DNA from 2 places in the Bradyrhizobium sp. LTSPM299 genome. Region 1 is predicted to be linked to the other one. Evidence: riboswitches for the same ligand, from Rfam matches in the RefSeq annotation. Region 1 holds a riboswitch; the other holds the start of a gene.
What was found. A riboswitch is a leader RNA that binds a small molecule or an ion and turns the genes downstream of it on or off. The one in region 1 is predicted to bind cobalamin.
Positions count from the first base shown of each region.

Region 1 (7,775 bases):
AGGCGCCGTTCCGCTACGAGGCGCGGCTTTATGCACGCTATGCGCTGGCGAAGAATCCGAACGCGACATTCGCCGTGATCTCGCAGAACGATGATTACGGTCGCGATTATCTCGCCGGCTTGAAGGACGTGCTCGGCGAGAAATATGACGCTCTTGTCACCGGTGCGACCTACGAGATATCAGACCCGACGATCGACTCGCAGATCGTCAAGCTGAAGGCGTCGAACGCCGACGTCTTCGTGATCGCGGCGACGCCGAAATTCGCGGCGCAGTCGATCCGGAAAGCCTATGAGATCGGCTGGCGACCGATGATTTTCCTCTCCAATACCGCGGTCTGGATTTCGACCGTGATGCAGCCTGCCGGCGTCGAGGCAGGCACCGGCATTATTTCCACAGCCTATGTGAAGGACCCCGACGATCCCGCCTGGAAGGACGATGCCGGCATGAAGGGTTGGCGCGAATTCATGACCAAATACGTGCCGGACGCAGACCAGCACGACACCAACTACGTCAACGCCTATAACAGCGCGATGGCGCTGGAGGCCGTGCTGAAGGCCTGCGGCAATGATCTGTCGACCGAGAACATCCTGAAGCAGGCCTATTCGATCAAGGACCTGGAATTGCCGATGCTGCTGCCGGGCATCAGGATCAACACCTCGCCGACCGACCATGTGCCGGTCGAGCAGATGCAGTTCATGCGCTTCAACGGCAAGAATTGGGACCGGTTTGGCGACCTGCAGACGGGGAATTGAATCTGTTGCGTCATTGCGAGCCAACGGGTCGCGCGAACGCGCGCCCCGTTGGCTCGCAATGACGAAGTAGTTGCTGGCTTACGCCGTTCTCATCGCCCCGAAATGCCGTTCCAGAATCTGCTCCGGCGTTTCACTCAGCTCGATCGTCTGTCCGTCGCCGCCGACGAGGGCGAGCACGGTGCGCTCGCCGTCGCGCCACATCGAGCCGACCAGCGCGATGTTGATGTGAATGGCCTGCCCCGTTGCAAACCTCGTGCATTCGATCCAGAAGCGCATGACGTCTCTCTCGATATGCGGGGTTGAACGGGGCAGGCGGGAGTTGCGCTACGCCAGCTCGCGGAGTTCGCGGGCGGCGGCGACCATGTTGACGAGGGCGGGCCGGACCTCTTCCCATTTGCGGGTCTTCAGGCCGCAATCCGGATTGATCCAGAGCTGGGCATCGGACAGCCGTTGCCGGGCGAGCTTGAGCAGCTCGGTCATCTCCGTGACCTCGGGCACGCGCGGCGAGTGGATGTCATAGACACCCGGCCCGATCTCGTTCGGATAGCGGTAGTTCCGGAAGGCGTCGAGCAGCTCCATCTTCGAGCGTGACGTCTCGATCGAGATCACATCCGCGTCCATCGCACCGATTGCGTCGATGATGTCGTTGAACTCGGAGTAGCACATGTGGGTGTGGATCTGGGTCTCGTCGCGAACGCCGGACGAGCAGATGCGGAAGCACTCCACGGCCCAGTCGAGATAGGTTGTCCACTCGGAGCGGCGCAGCGGCAGGCCTTCGCGCAGAGCCGCCTCGTCGATCTGGATCATGCCGGCGCTGGCGGTCTCGAGGTCGCCGACCTCATCGCGGATCGCGAATGCGATCTGCCGGCAGGCTTCGCTGCGCGGGATGTCGTCGCGAACGAAGGACCAGTTCAGGATGGTGACCGGTCCGGTCAGCATCGCCTTCATCGGCCGCTTGGTCAGCGACTGCGCGTACAGCCACCATTCGACCGTCATCGGCTTCGGACGTGACACGTCACCGAACAGGATCGGCGGCCTGACATAGCGCGAGCCGTAGGACTGCACCCAGGCGTTCTCGGTGAAGACGAAGCCCGACAGCTGCTCGCCGAAATACTGCACCATGTCGTTACGCTCGAACTCGCCATGGACGAGGACGTCGAGGCCGATGGTTTCCTGCCAGCGCACGGCCAGCGCGGTCTGCTCCTGCAGGAAGGTCTTGTAGTTGGCATCGCTTAGCCCGCCCTTGGCATGGGCCGCGCGCGCCTTTCGGATCTCCGGTGTCTGCGGGAACGAGCCGATCGTCGTGGTCGGGAACGAGGGCAGGTTGAAACGCGCATGCTGCGTGCCGGCACGTTCTCCGAACGCGCTGGCGCGGCGGCGCATCGCTGCATCGACGCTAGCGAGACGCTGCGCGACCTTGGCGTCGTGAATCCGCGGCGAGATTTTGCGTGCGGCTGCGGCCGCATCCGAGGCCTTCAGGGTGGTCTCGACCGGACCGCGGCCGCCGGCAAGCGCGCTACCCAGCGCTGCCAGTTCCTCCATCTTCTGCACGGAGAAGGCGAGCCAGCTCTTCACTTCGGCGTCGAGCTTGGCCTCTAACCCGAGATCGATTGGAACGTGCAGCAGCGAGCAGGAGGGCGCGATCTGCACGCTGTCCTTGCCGAGCTTTGCGATCACAGGCTCGAGCCGGTCGAGGATCTTGCCCAAATCGGCGCGCCAGATGTTGCGGCCGTCGATCACGCCGAGCGATACGACACGATCGGCGGGCAACCGAGCGAGGTCGTCGAGCTGTTCGGGCGCGCGCACGAGGTCGAGATGCAGGCCGGCGACCGGAAGCGCGAAGGCGGTGTCGCGATTCTCACCCAGGCTGCCGAAATAGCTGGCCAGCATGATCTTGACCTGCGGCACCGCCTTGGCGATCTCCGCATAGGCATGGCGCAGCGCGCTACGCGCCGCATCGTCGAGATCGAGCACCAGGCAGGGCTCATCGATCTGCACCCACTCGGCGCCGCTTTTGGCGAGCTCGCGCAGGACCTCGATATAAACCGGCAGCAGCCGGTCCAGCAGCGACAAAGTGTCGGGGCCGGCATCCTTGCTCTTGGCGAGCTTCAGGAACGTGACCGGACCGACCAGCACCGGCCGGGTCTGATAGCCCAGCGCCTTGGCTTCCTGGTATTCCTCGATCGGCTTGCGTGAGGCGAGGCTGAATTGCTGATCCTTCGACAGTTCCGGCACCATGTAGTGGTAGTTGGTGTCGAACCACTTGGTCATTTCCTGCGCCGGAACGCCGTGACCGTGGCCGTGATGGGCATGGCTGCAGGCAGGGTCATGTGCGTGGCCTTCCGCGCCGCGCGCCATCGCGAAATAAGTCGCGAGCGGCACCGCGCCGCCGGTCCAGCCGTAGACTTCGGGAATCGCGCCGACCATGACCGAGGTGTCGAGCACCTGATCGTAGAACGAGAAATCGTTCGACGGAATCACCGACACGCCGAGCTTCTTCTGCCGCGCCCAGTTGGCGGCGCGCAGCCCGATACCGGTCTCGATCAGAGCCGGTTGGTTTGATGTGCCGGACCAGAAGCTTTCCAGCGCGACCTTGAGTTCGCGGCGCGGGCCGATTCGCGGCGTTCCGAGCGTGGCAACGGCAAGTGAAGAGATTGTAGAAGACATTGGCTTAACCCCAAAAGTTGGGGGCAAAGGCCGTAGTGACACGTCTGGACTCCGCAAACACGGAGTGCGCGTGCGGGGTCGCAACCGCACCACCGGGACACCCCGCCCGTGGACGTGTATGTTGTCGAGGCAGGTCTCCTGGCTCACGGGTCTCAGCTACCGTTCCGGCCTTCCCAAAGCTTTCGCTTCAGTGGCTGAAGTTGAACGGTGGCTCACCGCTTACAGTTGCGGGGGCAGCGCCGGCGTTACACCGGCTTCCCTCTTAGCTTCGAAAGAAAGTGCCTCTCGAAGAACCACGACGCGCCCACTTATCGACAACATGATGGGCGCGTCAACACACGCGGGCTTGACCCGACTTACCCACCGATTCCCACAGGGCTGCCGATCAGATTTCAAAAATTTTTCACTGAAGCGGTTCGGGCCGTTGACACCCGTCCTCAAATCACACCAGATATAGGCGTCACGGTCCGCCATATCCCTAGATTTGGTGGCTAAGAGGGAAGTCGGTGAACTACGGGTAGACCCGTAAAAATCCGGCGCTGCCCCCGCAACTGTAAGCAGTGAGTTGTTCCCGCCCTGTTAAGTCACTGATGCGACACCGCATTGGGAAGACGAGGGAGCAACAGCGACCTGCAAGCCAGGAGACCTGCCGGGACACCGAATCTACGTCCACGGGCGGGGTGTCCCGGCGGTCGCTTGCATTGCCATGCCGGCGCGTTGCCGCCGGTTGATGCGGCGTCCCCTCGACATCCAGCCCCAACAAAACATGCATGGGGTCTGCACGATGTCACTCTCTCTCGATCGCGAAGTTAAGCCAGCGCCGCTCATCCTCCTGCGTCCGGAATCGCTTGCCGCGCCGGACGCCGAGCTTCCGATGCAGGTGATTCGCCGCAACGGTACGGTGTCGAGATTCGACGCCAGCAAGATTTCGGTGGCGATGACCAAGGCGTTCCTGGCGGTCGAGGGGCATACCGCAGCAGCATCACGCCGCGTCCACGAGATCGTCGAGCAGCTCACCGCCGAGGTCGTCGGCGCGCTGGCGCGCCGGATAAGCGAGGGCCGTACCTTCCATATTGAGGATGTGCAGGACCAGGTCGAGCTGGCGCTGATGCGCAGCGAGCACCACAAGGTCGCGCGCGCCTATGTGCTGTACCGCGATGAACGCACCCGGCAGCGCGCCGAGCAGGACGCGGCGAAGGTTGCGAAGCCCGTAGCCGGGCCGACGATCCATGTCACACGGCTTGATGGCACCAAAGTGCCGCTCGACCAGGCGCGGCTTGCGCTGATCGTCAACGAGGCCTGCGCCGGGCTCGACGGCGTCGACGCCGCGCCCGTTATCGCCGAGACCCAGCGCAACGTCTATGACGGCATCAGCCAGGACGAACTGGCGCAGGCCTCCGTGATGGCCGCGCGCACGCTGGTCGAGCAGGAGCCGAACTATGCTTATGTCAGCGCCCGCCTGTTGCTCGACAAGCTCCGCACCGAGGTGCTGTCCTACGTCCACGACGTACCGACCAACGCGTCGCAGGCCGACATGGCCGTGCGCTATGCCGAGTATTTCCCGGCCTATATCAAGACCGGCATCAAGGCCGAGCTGCTTGACGCCGACCTCGGCCGCTTCGACCTGGCGCGGCTCGCCGCGGCGCTGAAGCCCGAGCGCGATCTGTCGTTCCAGTTCCTCGGGCTGCAGACGCTGTACGATCGTTATTTCCTGCACGTCCGTAACAACCGCATCGAGTTGCCGCAGGCCTTCTTCATGCGCGTCGCCATGGGACTTGCCTCGCGCGAGATCGACCGCGAGGCCCGCGCGATCGAGTTCTACGATCTGCTGTCGTCGTTCGACTTCATGGCCTCGACGCCGACATTGTTCAATTCCGGCACGCTGCGGCCGCAGCTGTCGTCGTGCTTCCTCACCACCGTGGCCGATGACCTCGACGGCATCTTCAAGTCGGTCAAGGACAACGCGCTGCTGGCGAAATATTCCGGCGGGCTCGGCAACGACTGGACGCGCGTCCGCGGGCTCGGCGCGCACATCAAGGGCACCAATGGCGAAAGCCAGGGCGTAGTGCCGTTCCTGAAAGTCGCCAACGATACCGCGATCGCCGTCAACCAGGGCGGCAAGCGCAAGGGCGCAGTCTGCGCCTATCTCGAGACCTGGCACGTCGACATCGAGGAATTCCTCGATTTGCGCAAGAACACCGGCGACGACCGCCGCCGCACCCACGACATGAACACGGCGAACTGGGTGCCTGACCTGTTCATGCAGCGCATCGAAACCGACGGCGAATGGACGCTGTTCTCGCCGGACGAGACGCCCGACCTCCACGACCTCTACGGCAAGCCGTTTGCCGAGCGCTATGCGCACTATGAAGCCAAGGCTGCGCGCGGCGAGATGCGGGTGTTCAAGCAGGTCCGCGCCGTCGACCTCTGGCGCAAGATGCTGACCATGCTGTTCGAAACCGGTCATCCCTGGATCACCTTCAAGGATCCCTGCAATCTGCGCTCGCCGCAGCGCCATGCTGGCGTGATCCACTCCTCGAACCTGTGCACCGAGATCACGCTCAACACGTCCGACGACGAGACTGCGGTCTGCAATCTCGGCTCGATCAATCTGCTCAATCACATTCAGGACGGCCGGCTCAACGAGATCAGGCTGAAGAAGACCGTCACGACGGCGATGCGGATGCTCGATAACGTCATCGACATCAACTTCTACACCATCCCGGAAGCGCGCCGTTCCAACCTGCGGCACCGCCCGGTCGGTCTCGGCCTGATGGGCTTCCAGGACGCGTTGCAGGCGTTGCGGATCGCGGTGGCGTCGGATGCCGCTGTGACCTTCGCCGACACCAGCATGGAGGCGATCTCCTACTACGCGATTTCGGCCTCGGTCGATCTCGCCGCCGAACGCGGGCGCTATCCCTCGTTCGACGGCTCGCTGTGGAGCCAGGGCATCCTGCCGATCGATTCGATCGAGTTTGTCGCCGACGCCCGTGGCGGCCTCGATATGGACCGCTCCAGCACCCGCGACTGGGCAGCCTTGCGCGGGCGCGTCACCTCGGTCGGCATGCGCAATTCGAACGTGATGGCGATCGCGCCGACGGCGACGATCTCCAACATCTGCGGCGTCGCGCAGTCGATCGAGCCCGCCTACCAGAACCTCTACGTCAAATCCAACATGTCGGGCGACTTCACGGTCGTGAACGAGTTCCTGGTGCGCGATCTCAAGGCGCGCGGGCTGTGGGATGAGGTGATGGTCAACGACCTCAAATATTTCGACGGCAGCGTCGGCACCATCGACCGCATCCCGGACGACCTCAAGGCCCTCTACGCGACCGCCTTCGAGATCGACTCCAGCTGGCTGGTCGAGGCGGCCTCACGCCGGCAGAAGTGGATTGACCAGGCGCAGTCGCTCAACCTCTACATCGCCAATCCGTCCGGCAAGAAGCTCGATTCGCTCTATCGCCTGGCGTGGTCGCGCGGTCTGAAGACAACCTACTATCTGCGCTCGCGCAGCGCGACGCATGTCGAGAAGTCGACGCTGAAGGGCACCGACGGCAAGCTCAATGCGGTCTCGTCGGTGACGCTGATGTCGCCGGCGCCGGACTTGTCGGGAGCGATCGCCTGCTCGATCGACAATCCCGAATGCGAAGCCTGCCAGTAAGCGAAAAATAAGGACAAGATGATGCTCGACTGGTCAGAAACCCAGACCACCCTGCGGCAAGCGCCGCAGGCACTGCAAGCGCCGCAGGCTTTTGTCGCGCCGCCGGCTTTTGCGGCTGCGCCTGCCGCTCCTGCTGACGCGACTGGCCTCGGCGCGATCGATCGCCGCGGCGGCCGCGTCTCGGTCGACGAGAAGCGGATGATCAATTGCCGCGCCGACGTCAATCAGCTGCTCCCGCTGAAGTACAAATGGGCGTGGGAGAAATACCTCGCCGGCTGCAACAATCACTGGATGCCGACCGAGGTCTCGATGCAGGCCGACATCGCGCTGTGGAAATCACGCGACGGCCTCACCGAGGACGAACGCCGTGCCATCAAGCGCAATCTCGGCTTCTTCGCGGCTTCCGAAAGCCTGGTTGCCAACAACATCGTGCTGGCGATCTACCGTCACCTCACCAATCCGGAGTGCCGGCAATATCTGCTGCGCCAGTCCTTCGAGGAGGCGGTGCACACCCACACCTTCCAGTACATCGTCGAAAGCCTCGGCCTCGACGAGGGCGAGCTGTTCAACATGTACCGCGAGGTACCTGCGATCACCGACAAGGCGGCGTGGGCGATCAGGCATACCCAGCATCTCGACGATCCCGATTTCAAGACCGGCACACCCGCTTCCGATCAGGCGTTCCTGCGCGACCT
Region 1 is NZ_JYMU01000050.1:158,055-165,829, reverse strand. It holds gene UP10_RS27070 (ABC transporter substrate-binding protein) at 1-752, shown strand, start outside; gene UP10_RS27065 (hypothetical protein) at 831-1,028, opposite strand; gene metE (5-methyltetrahydropteroyltriglutamate--homocysteine S-methyltransferase) at 1,077-3,419, opposite strand; cobalamin riboswitch at 3,531-3,732, opposite strand; cobalamin riboswitch at 3,866-4,087, shown strand; gene UP10_RS27055 (ribonucleoside-diphosphate reductase subunit alpha) at 4,204-7,080, shown strand; gene UP10_RS27050 (ribonucleotide-diphosphate reductase subunit beta) at 7,102-7,775, shown strand, end outside.

Region 2 (7,775 bases), on a different contig from region 1:
GACGGCGCGGGTGTAGGCCATGCCGCCGCGGAAGGTCACGGTGTCGCTGACCTTGAGCGAGGCGCTGGTCTCTGAGCCGTAGCGGCGGGTCGGATCAAGGTTGACATTGTAGAACAGCACTGGATTGAATTGAATCTCGTTCTCGAGATCCATCACATAGACGGTGGTCTGCACCTGGAAGCGGTTGGTCTTGACCCGGAAGCCGCCCTCGACGTCTTCCGACGTCTGGGTTTTGAGCTGGAAGTTCTGCGGCAGCGGATTGAAGAACGCATCGAACGAGGGACCCGATGCAACGCGTTCGTCGGCGCCGGGTGTGCGGAACGCGCGCGCGGCGCGACCGAATACCGAGAACGTGTCGTCGAATCGATGCTCGACACCGACATGCGCCGCATATTGCGTCTCGCTGCTGTTGAGCGGGGTTGCTTGCGCGTCGAATGCGAAGGGGGCGTTCGGGTCGTAGCGATCCCGCGCCGAGACGTTGGTGTTCTCCACCCGCGCACCATACGAGAAATCGGTGGTCGGCAGCAGCCCGATGGTCTGCTGCCAGTAACCTGCCAGTTGCTGCTGGTCGATGTTGTAGATGTGGTAGGGGTCCACGCCCTGGAAGGCGCCGCGCGACTCACGGAACGTCGTGTCGTAATAGTCGATACCGGTCAGGATCGAGGACGGCAGCCCGAAGGCCGTATTTTTTATGCTGAGGCGCGGCGTGATCGACCAGGTCTGCAGCGCGGCATCGTTGTAGGTCGACGAAAAGCTGATCGTCGGCGTCGAGCCGAAGAAGCCGCTCTGGGTGTCGCGCTGCCGCCAGCCGCCGTCGACGATCAGGTCGACGCCGTTTATCAAGGTCTTGGTGAAGCCGGTGGTGACGCCGGCGGTCTGCTGGTTGCCATAGTCGTACGGCGTGCTGGTACCCCTGCGGTCGGTCGCCAGTTCGTTGAGGCCGATCGATGGATCAACCAACCTGCCCCCGGGGAGGCCGAGCTTCTGATCGCCTCCCGTGACGGTGAGGAACGCGGAGAGGTCGGGGGTCGTGTAATTGATGTTGCCAACGGCGTTGCGCTGGTCGAGCGCATTGTTGGCGCGGTAGCCGTCGGACTTGACGCCGTTGCCATAGAACGAGGTCGACCATGGCCCGGAATTGACCGCGGCCGAGACTTCGGCCATGCGCTGGTTGAACGAGCCGACGCCGCCTTCAGCCTTGATCGACACTGGTGGTCCGCCGACACCGGTCTTGGTGACGATGTTGACCACGCCGCCGACCGCGTTGTCGCCGTAGAGCACGGCGCCGCTGTTGCCGCGGGTGATTTCGATGCGCTCGATCGAATTGAGCGGGATCGTCGAAAGATCGAAACCCGCCAGGTCGATGTCAGTTTGCCGGCGCCCGTTGATGAGAATGAGTACGTTCGGGGCGGCGAAAGCGCCGAATCCGCGGATGTCGACCGACGTCTTGGCGCCGTTCACGCCGCCGTAGAACGACTGCAACTGCACGCCAGGCACCTGCGCGATGATCTCGGACAGTGTGTGCACCGGTGAGTGCGCGATGTCGTCGGCCGTGATCACGGTCGAGGACGCGCCGACAATGGCGGAGAACTGACGTCCGCCGCCGGCTGTGCCACCGGTTCCGGTGCCCGCGCCCGTCGACGGCGTGCTCGTTCCCGTCCCGGTGCCCGTGTTGCTGGTTTGCGTGTCGCCCGGGGCCGGGCGACGCTGAGCCGGTGTCTCGTCAGCGGTCGGTTTGGCACGGGTGAGGTTCTGGTCGCCCGGCTTGGTGACCTCGATGGGGGGGAGCTGATCGGAAGGCGCGACCTGCGGGGCCTGCTGCGCCAGCGCGGAGGTCGCGCCGAGGGCCGGCACGATCATCGTCGACGCAAGAAGCAGCGCGCGGCGCCGCCGGGCTGAAGGGAGTGAAAACATAGTCTGGACCTCGGTCGACGTCAGTGGCACGTCACCGCGAACCAGTTTCACCGCCGTGCCTTGGCACGTCAGGTGAAGCTAATGTCTGTACTCCCCGACCGACATCATCGCGTGTGACCACGGCTGACGGCAGGTCTCCTGGCTCGCGGGTCGTTACCCTTTGTCGCCTTCCCAGGACCGAGTTTCCCAGTGGCATATGACAGAGGATTCACCGCATACAGTTGCGGGGGCAGCCGCGGCCTAGGGGAGTTTCCCCGCACCGCATTCCCTTTTGATCCCAATTCAGGAACCGTCCTGTTCATCTAGGGGGCGGCTGGAAACCGAGTCAATCCCGGCGGAAGTAGGGCAACGGTGGAGGGGGTACGGTTTTTGTCGAGTGTCGCTTGTCTGCCACTGTAATCGCTGTATGAGCATGGCGCGATGAGCGTGCAGGATTTTGCCTTGGCGGCCGAGGTCGCGGCGCGGCGGCGTTTTGGCGCGACCGCGGCGCTCGCCGCGCTCGTGGTTCTGCTGGTGCTGATCTCGCTCGGCATCGGGCCGGTGCGGCTGTCGCCGCTCGCGGTGATTGAGGCGCTGTTCGGCGGGGCTACCGAGGTGGCGCAGGTGATCGTGCGCGAGATCCGCCTGCCGCGCACCATTCTCGCGTTTGCGATCGGCGGCATTTTGGGATTGTCGGGCGCGGCCCTGCAGGGGCTGTTGCGCAATCCGCTGGCCTCGCCGTCGCTGTTCGGCGCGCCGCAATCGGCCGCGTTCGGCGCGGTGCTGGTGATCGCGCTGGGGCTGGCCGACGTGCGCTCCTACGCGCTGCCCGTGGCCGCGATCATCGCGGCCTTCGTTTCGGTGTTCGCGTTGCTGGCGATCGCCGGCCGCAATGCCGGGCTGTTGATCCTGATCCTGTCGGGGTTGGCGATCTCGAGCTTCGCGGGTGCTGCGACCGCACTGGTGATGAACCTCTCCAGCAATCCGTTCGTGGTGCTGGAGATCGCGTTCTGGCTGCTCGGCTCGCTGGAGGACCGCAGCTTCCAGCATGTCGCGCTGGCATTGCCCTTCATTATTGCCGGTGCGGTCATCCTGCTGAGCCAGGCAAGTGCCTTCCGCGCGCTGACGCTCGGCGAAGAAGCCGCGCGGAGCCTCGGCGTCGATGTCGGGCGGCTGCGGCTCCTGGTGATCTCAGGCGTGGCGCTCGGTGTCGGCGGCGCGGTCGCTGTCACAGGCACGATCGGCTTCATCGGCCTGATCGCGCCGCATCTGATGCGCCCGGTGATCGGCCACGATCCGGCGCGCCTGCTGGTGCCGAGCGCGCTCGCCGGTTCTGCGCTGTTGCTCGCGGCCGACATCGCGGTTCGTATCATCCCCTCGACTTCGGACATCAAGGTCGGCGTGCTGACGTCGATCATTGGCGTGCCGTTCTTCCTCTATCTGATCATGCGCGAGCGCCGCGCGCTCGGCGGAGGCGTGGCATGACGCTGCTCTCCGCAACCGGCCTCAATGCCTCGCTCGGCAAAAGGAAGGTCCTGCACGACATCTCGCTGTCGCTGTCACCAGGCCATCTGGTTGCGCTGGTCGGCCCGAACGGCGCCGGCAAGACAACGTTGCTGCGTGCGCTGGCCGGGCTGATCCCGTCCGATGGCGAGATCAGGATTGGCGGTGACGCGCTGTCCTCGCTGTCGCTGCGCGAGCGTGCCAAACGCTTCGCCTATCTGCCGCAGGGTCACATGGTGCATTGGCCGCTGCCGGCGCGCGACATCGTTGCGCTCGGGCGCTATCCGCATGGCGCGACCGATCCGGCGCGACTGTCGCCCAGGGATATGGACGCGGTGTTGCGGGCGATGCAGGCGGTTGACGTGACGGCGTTCGGCGATCGCCGCGTCACCGAACTCTCCGGCGGCGAACGCAGCCGCGTCGCGCTGGCCCGCGTGCTGGCGGTGGAAGCGCCGGTGATTCTCGCCGACGAGCCGACCGCGTCGCTCGATCCACGCCACCAGATCGACGTGATGCAGAATTTGCGCAACGTCGCCGACAAGGGCGTGCTGGTGATCGTGGTCACCCACGATCTCGGGCTTGCCGCGCGCTTTGCCGATCAGGTGCTGGTGCTCTCGGAGGGACGGCTGGCCGCGCAGGGCGTGCCGATGGAGGCGCTGTCGGAAGCCGTGATGGCTAACGTGTTCCGGATCAGCGCCTATCGCGCCGAATATCAAAGCGAGGCCGTCATCGTGCCATGGGCGGATGTTTGATGCGCGGGTGGCTCGCAGCGCTCGCCGTTGCCGCCTGGGCGCTGTCGTGCAGCACATCGCAGGCGGCCGGACCGCGCATCGTCTCGATGAATGTTTGCAGCGACCAGTTGCTGCTGTCGCTGGCCGATCCGGACCAGATCCTCGGCCTCAGCAAATTCTCGCGCGATGCTTGGCAATCCTGGGCAGCCGGCGAGGCGCGGCGCTATCCGATTCTGTCCGGCGGGGCCGAGGACGTGCTGGTCGTCAGGCCCGATATTGTCGTGGTCAGCCTGTTCGACAAGCGCACGACGCGCGATCTGCTCAAGGCCAAGGGGCTGCATCTCGTCGAGTTCACGGTGCCGCGCACGCTGGACGAGGTGAAGGACCAGATCCGCGAGATGGGCGACGTAATCCAGCACCCGGATCGCGCGAGCGCCGAGATCGCGCGCCTCGATGCCGCGATGGCCCGCGCGCGGGCTGCGGTGACCGATCATCATTATAGCGTGCTGCCGCTGGCGCGGCGCGGCTGGGTGTCCGGCGCGGACAGCCTGGTCAGCTCGCTGCTGACACAAACCGGCCTGGTCAATGCCGCCGGCGAACTCGGTCTGGATTCGGGTGGATTTGCCTCATTGGAGGCGATCGTGAAGCTGCGGCCGGATTTCATCCTGGTGTCGGAGGCGGGCGATCGCGCCGAGGATGATGGCCGCGCCTTCCTGCTGCATCCCGCACTGGAGCGCTTCTATCCACCCGACAAGCGCATCGTGCTGCCGGAGCGGCTGACCGTATGCGGTGGTGTGATGCTGGCGGATGCGCTGGACCGGCTGACGGCGGAGTTGAAACGGGTGGGGCGGTGATTATTGCCGGTCATTCCGGGTTGGTGCGTTCGCACCAGACCCGGAATCTCGAGATTCCGGGTTCGATGCTACGCATCGCCCCGGAATGACGGGGACCTACCCCCGCACCACGGGCCCACCGGCCTTCTTCCAGGCGTCGATGCCGCCTTCGATATGCGCAGTATTCGCAAGGCCCGCCTTCTTCGCGGCGGCCACGGCCATCGCCGAGCGTTCGCCGAAGGCGCAGAAGAACACGACGCGGCGGCCGGTTGCGGCGGCGACCTCGCGCAGCATGCCGCCGGGCCGCAGGTTGTCGCAGATCGCAGGATAGGGTGCGTGCAGCGCGCCGGGGAGCATGCCGTGTTTTGTTCGTTCGCCGCTCTCGCGCAGATCCACCAGCAGGATGTCGGGCCGGCCGAGGCTGGCGATGGCGTCGCATGCTGACAGCGCGAGGCCTTCCCTGGCGAGCTCGTCCTGGTGCAGGCCGACATGCATATTGGCCGGCAACACGACGTCCATCAGCTTCGGGTTCGGCAGATTGAGGTTGTTCATCAGCTCGACATAGTCGTCGATCGATTTGACCTGCAGCCGCGGATTGTAGCGCTTCTCCTCGCCGATGGTGGAGACGGTGTCGCCCTTGTAGTCATGCGCGGGGAATACCATCGTCTCCTCGGGCAGCTTCAGGAGGCGATTGAATATCGAATCATATTGCGCCCGCGCGCTGCCGTTCTGGAAATCGGTGCGGCCGGTGCCGCGGATCAACAGCGTGTCGCCGGTGAACACGCGATCGCCCATCAAATAGCTGTAGGAATCGTCGGTGTGGCCGGGCGTGTACATCGCCTCCAGGCACAGGCCCTCGATCGTCACCCTGTCGCCGTCGGCGACGCGCATCGACACCACGTCGGCCTTGCTCTGTTCGCCCATGATGGTGATGCATTGGGTGCGGTCGCGCAGCTCGGCAAGTCCCGTGACGTGATCGGCGTGCAGATGGGTGTCGACCGCCTTGACCAGCCGCAGGTCGAGCTCCTGCAGCAGCTTGCAGTAGCGGTCGGCTTTCTCCAGCACGGGATCGAGGATCAGCGCCTCGCCGCCGGCCCGGCTGGCGAGCAGATAGCTGTAGGTGCCGGAAACGCTATCGAAGAGCTGACGAAAGATCATGGCGGCTGCCGCGTGCTCAATTGAGTCTCGCGGAGGATATTATTCTATAATCCGGTCACTCTCAAATGATATTCATCTCCAAAATAAGGGTAACTCGAAGACAATGTCCTCCGGTCAGGGCCGGACGTAGCTCCAGCCCTGCTCCTGCAGTTCCATCAGATGGACCACCCCTGACGGAACGATAGTGGCGTCCGGCACCACCGAAATCGCGTGGCCCTCGGCCTTTTCCATGCCCTGCTTGGTGTTGTTGCAGGCGGAAAACTGGATCTTGCCGGGGAAGACCATGTCCTTGAGCCGCCTGATGCGGTCCTGCACCGGTGACGTGTCGCTGCGCAGCATGTGCAGCCCGGGGCCGTAGGCGACGATGTCGATGTCCACGTCCTCGTTTTTCGCGCGGTAATATTCGATGACGTTGGTGGCATTGTTGAGCGCGAGATTCATCACCTGCGGGTCGTTCTGGTCGACCTGGATCGCGACGTGATGCGGCTTGTCGGCGGCAAGTGCGCCGGTTGCGAGCACGAGTGAGAGTGCTGCAGCGGCAGCAAGACGGCGAAGCATGACGAAACTCCTCAGGGACGAACCAGCGTGTAGCCGTTCTCGGTCAGCAGCAGGATCTGCGCGACGCCGACCTGCACCGGTGTGGCGGCGGGAATGTAATCCGGCCGCTTGCCGGTCTCGCGCTCGATGGTGTCGACGGTGTTGAGGCAGATGTCGACCCGTGCGCCCTGCGCGACCAGGCTTTCGACCAGCTTGCGGCTCGGATTATCAGGCTTGAGCAGCTCGATGCCCGGGCCGAAGGCGACGATCTCGATCGCGACTTTATCTGGATCGTAGTGCTTCATCAGATTGTTGGCGACGCTGATGACGAGGCCCTGCTTTCTGGAATCGCTGTCGGAGAGCTGCAGCACGATCTTGTGCTCGGCGAACGGCTTGTCCTGGAGCAATGGTGCCTGCTGGGCGCGGGCGACCGGCGCCGCGAACGCTATCAACGCGAAGCAAAGCGCGGTGGTGGTTAAGCGCCGCATCATCCGTGCCTCGCAATGCCAGGATTGTCCTCGACGCCCCTGAGCGTCACGGCCGGTTCGTCACGGTTCGGCGGCCGGCCGGCGCGCAGATGTTTTGCGACGACATCCCACACGGGCGCGCCGCTTTGTTCGTTGACAGAGGCCCAACCCGCCACCTTGTAGCTCTTGCCGGATTCGAGTGTCTTGCCGTTCGCGAGCTTGAGTTCGGAGATACGTTTTCCGACGGCTTCCGCTGGCGTGCAGCTGTAGGCGAGGCCGCCGGCGCGGACCATGTCACCGCCCTGCTGGTAATAGGGATCGGCGTTGAACAGATTGTCGCAGACGTCTTCCAGCACGTCCTTGATCTGGGCGCCGGTCATGGCGGAAACGTAAGTCTCGGGATAGGTGATCGCGGTTTCCGACAGCACATCTTCCATGGTCAGTGGCTGGCCGGCCAGCGTGGTGAGGCCCCAGCGGAAACCGGGCGACAGCGCGATCTCGGCATTGAGCTCGTTGAGCAGCGCGTCGCAGATCAACTGATCGACGGTGCCGGAGAAATTGCCGCGGCGGTAGAGCAGGCGGTCGGCGGAGGCGAGCTTGTCGCTCCAGTCGTCGGCATGCGGCTCGCGCATTTTGTCGATCAGCGCCTGCAT
Region 2 is NZ_JYMU01000058.1:244,925-252,699, reverse strand. It holds gene UP10_RS30260 (TonB-dependent receptor) at 1-1,914, opposite strand, end outside; cobalamin riboswitch at 2,026-2,223, opposite strand; gene UP10_RS30255 (FecCD family ABC transporter permease) at 2,335-3,378, shown strand; gene UP10_RS30250 (ABC transporter ATP-binding protein) at 3,375-4,148, shown strand; gene UP10_RS30245 (ABC transporter substrate-binding protein) at 4,148-4,981, shown strand; gene UP10_RS30240 (MBL fold metallo-hydrolase) at 5,078-6,118, opposite strand; gene UP10_RS30235 (DsrE family protein) at 6,233-6,676, opposite strand; gene UP10_RS30230 (DsrE family protein) at 6,688-7,146, opposite strand; gene soxB (thiosulfohydrolase SoxB) at 7,143-7,775, opposite strand, start outside.
Region 2: another riboswitch for cobalamin. It lies ahead of UP10_RS30260 (TonB-dependent receptor); the one in region 1 lies ahead of metE (5-methyltetrahydropteroyltriglutamate--homocysteine S-methyltransferase).